One region of the Kinneretia sp. DJ1R-11 genome, then DNA from elsewhere that is predicted to be linked to it. Evidence: predicted binding sites of a transcription regulator. Region 1 holds the regulator's gene; the other holds the start of a gene.

Region 1 (3,398 bases):
ATACCTACCCGTCGGTCTATGGGCGGCTGTGGTGGGACAAGCCTTCTCAGACCATCACAACGGGCTTCTTGACGCCTGGCCGCGGTCGCTATGTCCATCCACTGCGGCCTCGAGTGATCACGCCACACGAGGCTGCTCGCATCCAGTCGTTCCCGGACACCTTCTCGTTTGTGGTCGACGCGGCCAACCCGCCTAGCCGCACAGGCCTTCAGAAGTGGATCGGCGATGCCGTGCCTCCGCTGCTCGGCTACGCCGCGACCTTGCCGCTAATGGTTCGGATGTAGCCCCCCCCCCTCGGGCATGGACACTCTCTCGCCCGAACGCCGGTCCGAGCTGATGAAGCGTGTGCGGCGTTCGGACACGAGCCCAGAGGTCCCGCTACGCAAGGCGCTCCACCGACTGGGCTTTCGATACCTCATCGGCGATAAGCGCCTTCCAGCCCCCCCCCAGATCTGGTTTTCCCAAAATACAAGGCCGCCGTGTTCGTACACGGCTGTTTTTGGCATGGCCACGACTGCAGGCAAGGCCGCACGCCGAGTACCAACGTGGGCTACTGGACGTCCAAAATTGAGGACAACCGCGCAAGTGACGCGCGCAAAGCGCAAGCGTTGCGCGACCTGGGGTGGCGAGTTTTCACCGTTTGGGAATGCGAGCTGAAGGCGAAATCACTGACAGCATCGGTCACCAACCTGTCTGCCGCATTGGCCAGGGCGCACTTCAAGCTCGCGAACTAACTCCGCCAGAGCGCCACCGAACCTACACGGGGTCCGATTCGGGGTCCGATCAGAACCGATTCCGCGCATCAATACGCACGTAAGCCATCGTCTTGAATGAAGAATTTTTGGTAGGCCGTGCAGGACTTGAACCTGCGACCAAAGGATTATGAGTCCTCTGCTCTAACCAACTGAGCTAACGGCCCCCGGGGACTTGCGACCCTTGGAGAACACGCCGGCATTGCACCGGCGAAGCCCACGATTGTATAGGTGGCGATGTAGATGAAGACTGGGCGCTGTGAATCGTGAGTCGTGAAACAGCCGGGCCTGCACTTGTTCACCCGTTCACCCTTTCACTCATTCACAGCGCACGCAGCGCCGCCCTCGCCCACTCCCTCACTTCTGCGACAACGCCTGACTCACCATCCTCGACGTGATGTCCACGATCTGGATCATGCGGTCGTAGGCCATGCGGGTGGGGCCGATGACGCCCAGGGTGCCGACGACCTGGCCGTTGACCTCGTAGGGCGAGGAGACGATGGACAGTTCTTCGAAGGGCACAACCTGGCTTTCGCCGCCGATGTAGATGCGCACGCCCTCGGCGCGGCTGGAGACATCGAGCAGGCGCATGAGCTGCGTCTTCTGCTCGAACATATCGAACAGGCGGCGCAGACTGCCCATATCGTTGGAGAAGTCTTGCACGGTGAGCAGATTACGCTCGCCGGAGATGATGACGCGCTCTTGCTCGTCGGCCATCGCCTCGGTGCCGGCCTGCACGGCCGCACTCATCAGGCCGGAGATTTCGCCGCGCAGCTGGTCCACTTCATTCTTGAGCCGCTCACGCACAGCCTCCAGGCTCAGGCCGGCATAGCTGGCGTTGAGGCGGTTGCTGGCCTCGGCCAGCTCGGACTGGCTGTGGTCTTGGGCGGTGAAGATGACGCGGTTCTGCACATCACCATCGGGCGAAACCATGATGACCAGCACCCGGCGTTCGCCCAGGCGCAGGAATTCGATGTGGTGGAAAACGCTGGGCTTGCGCGGCGCGGTGATCACGCCGACGAAATTGGACAGGCTGGACAGCAGGTGCGCAGCGCTGGCGATCACGCGCTGCGGCTGGTCGGGCTGGATCTGCGTCTCGATCGGCCGGTCGTCGGGCACCACCAGGCCGGGCTGGGCGGTCAGCATGGTGTCGACGAAAAGGCGGTAGCCGCGGGCAGTCGGGATGCGGCCAGCGCTGGTGTGGGGGCTGGCGATCAAGCCCAGCTCTTCCAGATCGGCCATCACATTGCGAATGGTAGCCGGGCTCAGCTCCAGACCGGAGGCTTTGGACAGCGTGCGGGAACCGACAGGTTGGCCGTCCGCGATATAGCGTTCGACCAGGGTTTTCAGAAGGGATTTGGATCGCTCGTCGAGCATGGCGCCATTGTAGGGACTGGCGCCGGCCTTCAGCGGACTGACATAGTGCTGTGGTGTAATTCTTCGCTATGGCCAAACGTTTCCAACATGTGGCAATCGTCGGCAAACACCAGGCCCGCGGCATTCGCCCGATTCTGGAGGAGATTGCCGATTTTCTGATGCGGCAAGGCCTCGATGTTTCCCTCGAAAGCGAGACCGCACTCAACACCGGCATGACGGCGTTTGAGTCCCTGACGACCGAGGAGTTGGGCACGCGCTGCGACCTGGCCATCGTCGTCGGCGGCGACGGCACCATGCTGGGCTTCGCCCGCGAGATGGCCCGCCATGGCACGCCCCTGGTCGGCATCAACCAGGGCCGCCTGGGCTTCATCACCGACATCTCGCTGGAAAAATTCCAGGAAGCGCTGGCGCCGATTCTGGACGGCGACTTCGAAACCGAGAAGCGCTCCATGCTGGAAGGCGCCGTCTGGCGCGACGGCGAAAGCATCTTTGAAGGCTTGGCCCTGAACGACGTGGTGGTCAGCCGCGGCGCCACCGCCAGCATGGTGGAGCTGCGCGTGGATGTGGGCGACGAGTTCGTGGCCAATATGCGGGCCGACGGCATCATCGTCGCCTCGCCCACCGGTTCTACCGCCTACGCGCTTTCGGCCGGCGGGCCCATCATGCACCCCAGCATCGGCGGCTGGCTGCTGGTGCCGATTGCTTCGCACACCTTGTCCAACCGACCCATCGTGCTGCCGGACACCGGCGAGGTGCGCATGGAGATCGTGGCCGGGCGCGACGCCAGCGTCAATTTCGATATGCAAAGCCTGGCCAGCCTGCTGCACGGCGACCGCATCACCGTGCGCCGCTCGGCCCACCAGGTCTGCTTCCTGCACCCCAAGGGCTGGAGCTATTACGCCACCCTGCGCCGCAAGCTGCGCTGGTACGAAGGGGTGAGCTGAACCATGTTGCGACGCCTGAGTCTGCGTGACTTCGTCATCGTGCCCGAGCTGGAGCTCGATTTCGGCGCCGGCTTCTCGGTGCTGACCGGCGAGACCGGGGCCGGCAAATCCATCTTGATCGACGCGCTGCAACTGGCCCTGGGCCAGCGCGGCGATGCCGGCGTGGTGCGCGAGGGCGCGGCGCGCGCCGAGATCTCGGCCGAGTTCGACTGCCCCGCCCATTTGACCGGCTGGCTGGACGAGGCCGGCTTTGAATCCGAAAGCGCCAGCCTGCTGCTGCGCCGTGTGATCGACAGCCAGGGCAAGAGCCGGGCCTGGATCAACG
Region 2 (3,398 bases), on a different contig from region 1:
CCCGAGGCCCTGATCCTGTGCCTGATCATTTTTCTCTGGACGCCGCCGCATTTCTGGGCCTTGGCGCTCTACCGGGTCGAGGACTACCGCAAGTCCGGCCTGCCCATGCTGCCTGTCACCCATGGCGGTGAGTACACCCGGCTGCAGATCTTTCTCTATACCTGGATTCTGTTGGCGGCCACGCTCTTGCCTTTCCTGACCGGCATGAGCGGCTGGATCTATCTCATCAGCGCCCTGGCCCTGGGCCTGGGTTTTTGCGCCTACGCCTGGCAGCTCTGGCGTGAGTATTCCGACGAACTGGCGCGCTCCACCTTCCGCTTTTCCATCTGGCATCTGTCGCTCTTGTTCGCGGCGCTCTTGCTTGATCACTACCTGCTGCCTTGAACGGACCCGAGAGATGAAACCGATGTGTTCCAAACGCGCTCTGCTACGTTTGTCTGTGGGCGCGTTGTTAGCGGGCAGTCTGGTCGCTTGCGATCAACTGGGCTTGGGCGCAGGCAGCCGGCCGGTGTTCAAAGGTGTGGACCTGACGGGGGCCGAATATGCGCGCAGCCTGAACCTGCCCGATCTGGATGGCCGCAACCGCAGCCTGGCGGACTTCAAGGGCAAGGTGCTGGTGGTGTTCTTCGGCTACACACAATGCCCCGATGTCTGCCCGACCACCATGGCTGAGTTGGCCGAGGTCAAACGCTCACTTGGAGCTGATGGCGATCGGGTTCAGGGCATCTTCGTCTCAGTCGATCCCGAGCGCGACACCGCCGTCTTGTTGAAGGCTTATCTCGCCAGCTTCGACCCGAGCTTCGTGGCCTTGCGCGGCAGCGAGGAGCAGGTCAAGGCTGCCGCCAAGGAGTTCAAGGTCTACTTCGCCAAGGTGCCAGGTAAGACGGCCGAGACTTACACCATGGACCACACAGCCGCCAGCTTCATCTTTGACACCCAAGGACGGGTGCGGGTGTTCTCGCGCTATGGCTCGGGTGCACAGGCCTTGACCGACGACATCAAGATGCTGCTGGCCGAAAAGGGCTGATCCGCGCAGACGGATTCACCATGAAAAACGGCCCCGCGAGGGGCCGTTTGTTTTTGCAGTGGCTGCGCCCGATCAGGCCGGAGTCAGCGCCTTGCGCATCTTTTTCATGGCCGCCACTTCGATCTGGCGAATCCGTTCGGCGCTGACGCCGTATTCGGCTGCCAGCTCATGCAGTGTCATGCCCCCCGAGGAGTCGTCGTTGACCTTGAGCCAGCGCTCCTCGACGATGCGACGGCTGCGCTCGTCCAGCGCCTCCAGAGCGCGGCTGATGCCGTCGCCGGCCAGCGCATCGCGGGCCTGGGCTTCCAGCACCCGGGTCGGCTCCTGGCTTTCATCCGCCAGATAGGCGATGGGAGCAAAGCTCTCGCCGTCCTCGTCGCTTTGCGGCTCAAGCGCCACATCGCCACCGGACATGCGGGTTTCCATTTCCAGCACTTCTTCCGGCTTGACGTTCAGCTCGCGGGCCACATGGGCCAGCTGCGCTTCGCTGAGGCTGTTGCGGTGGGTCTGGTCGTCGGCCTGGTCTTCCTTCATGCTGTGCTTCATCGAGCGCAGATTGAAGAACAGCTTGCGCTGGGCCTTGGTCGTGGCGACCTTGACCATGCGCCAGTTGCGCAGCACGTATTCGTGGATCTCGGCCTTGATCCAGTGCATGGCATAGCTGACCAGACGCACGCCTTGGTCAGGGTCGTAGCGCTTGACGGCCTTCATCAGGCCGACATTGCCTTCCTGGATCAGGTCGCCCTGGGGCAGGCCATAGCCCATGTACTGGCGCGAGATCGACACCACCAGGCGCAAGTGCGAAAGCACCAAGCGGCCTGCGGCCTCGAGGTCTCCGCTTTCGCGCAGGCGGCGAGCAGCCGAGCTTTCCTCTTCCGGGGTCAGCAGGGGCAGGCGGTTGACGGCGGAGATGTATGCATCCAGATTGCCCAAAGAGGGCACCAGCGCCCAAGGGTCGCGTACCGTCAAAGCAGTGGGTGTAGACAAAGTCATCGCTTTCTTTCGCAAGCCGAACCACTTCGGTTCCTTGGAAGCAATATTAGCACTCCCTTGAAGTGAGTGCCAATCGTCTGGGGCTATTCCAGAAACCATCGATTCACGGGGCTCTCAGCGAGTGCGCTCGCTAACTTGGCGCGAGAAATTTCAGGGGAACTCAGTCCAGCAGACCGAAATCCGGGCTCACGACCATGGTGTCAATGTCGAGCAGGATCAGCATGCGGTCGCCGATCTTGCCCAGGCCGGTGATGAAACGGGCATCGAGTGCGGCCGCCACCTCGGGCCGGGGCTTGATCTCCTCGGCTTTCAGCTCCAACACGTCCGACACCGAATCGACCACCACGCCGACGATGCGCTGCGCCACATTGAGCACGATCACCACGGTGAAGGCGTTGTATTCGCCTGTCTGGCCCAGGCGCATGCGCAAGTCGACGATGGGCACGATGACGCCGCGCAGATTGACCACGCCCTTGATGAAGCTGGGCGAATGGGCGACGCGCGTGGGCGGTTCATAGGAACGGATTTCCTGCACACGCAGGATGTCGATGCCGTATTCCTCACCGCCGATGCGGAAGGTCAGGAATTGCTGGGTGTCATGCCGGGTTTGGCCGGTGGGCTGCAGGGCTTGTGCGCCAGAGGCGGGAACCAGTTCGTTAGAGCTCATGGATCGGTGGGCTTGTCTGCGGTTGAGGCGGGGAGGGCCGGGCAAAGGTAACTTCGTGAGGCCATTTTGCAGCCATTGTGCGCCGCGTCATCCATCGATCTGCCGCCGCCTGGCCGGGTAATTTCCCCCATGGTCGCCCAAAGCGGCCGGCGAAGGCACGAAAAAAAGCCCCGCTGTAGCGGGGCCTGTCGGAGCGGGCGGTCCAGATCGGCCGCGTTCGGCGTGTGCTGCCGTTCGATCAGACGTTGAACAGGAAGTTCAGCACGTCGCCGTCTTTGACCACGTATTCCTTGCCCTCGGCGCGCATCTTGCCGGCGTCTTTGGCGCCTTGCTCACCCTTGTAGGTGATGAAGTCTTCATAGGCGATGGTCTGGGCGCGGATGTAGCCACGTTCGAAGTCGGTGTGGATCACGCCGGCGGCTTGCGGGCCGGTGTCGCCCTTGTGGATGGTCCACGCGCGCACTTCCTTGACGCCAGCCGTGAAGTAGGTCTGCAGGCCCAGCAGGCTGAAGCCCGCGCGGATCAGGCGGTTCAGGCCCGGCTCGTCCTGGCCCATCTCGGACAAGAACATGGCGCGGTCTTCATCGCTCATTTCCGACAGTTCAGCCTCGGTCTTGGCGCAGATGGCCACCACCGGGCCGTTCTGGGCGGCGGCATATTCCTTCAGGCGATCCAGGAATGGGTTGTTCTCAAAACCGTCTTCCGAAACAT

What was found. The regulator HrcA, encoded in region 1, represses chaperone genes, less so after heat shock. The targets are predictions, from matches to a motif close to TTAGCACTCNNNNNNNNNGAGTGCTAA.
Region 2: a site for HrcA is predicted at 2,067-2,093, ahead of rpoH (RNA polymerase sigma factor RpoH). Genes of this name have one in related genera too.

Annotation. Positions count from the first base shown of each region.
Region 1 covers NZ_JAJIRR010000014.1:84,263-87,660, reverse strand. Annotated here, with positions in the region: gene LNV23_RS20000 (DNA cytosine methyltransferase) at 1-284, shown strand, start outside; partial or broken gene LNV23_RS24120 (very short patch repair endonuclease) at 301-450, shown strand; gene LNV23_RS24115 (hypothetical protein) at 453-734, shown strand; tRNA gene LNV23_RS19995 (tRNA-Ile) at 843-919, opposite strand; gene hrcA (heat-inducible transcriptional repressor HrcA) at 1,110-2,129, opposite strand; gene LNV23_RS19985 (NAD kinase) at 2,198-3,073, shown strand; gene recN (DNA repair protein RecN) at 3,077-3,398, shown strand, end outside.
Region 2 covers NZ_JAJIRR010000008.1:61,745-65,142, forward strand. Annotated here, with positions in the region: gene cyoE (heme o synthase) at 1-384, shown strand, start outside; gene LNV23_RS14400 (SCO family protein) at 407-1,027, shown strand; gene rpoH (RNA polymerase sigma factor RpoH) at 1,100-2,020, opposite strand; gene LNV23_RS14410 (chemotaxis protein CheW) at 2,181-2,687, opposite strand; gene ychF (redox-regulated ATPase YchF) at 2,926-3,398, opposite strand, start outside.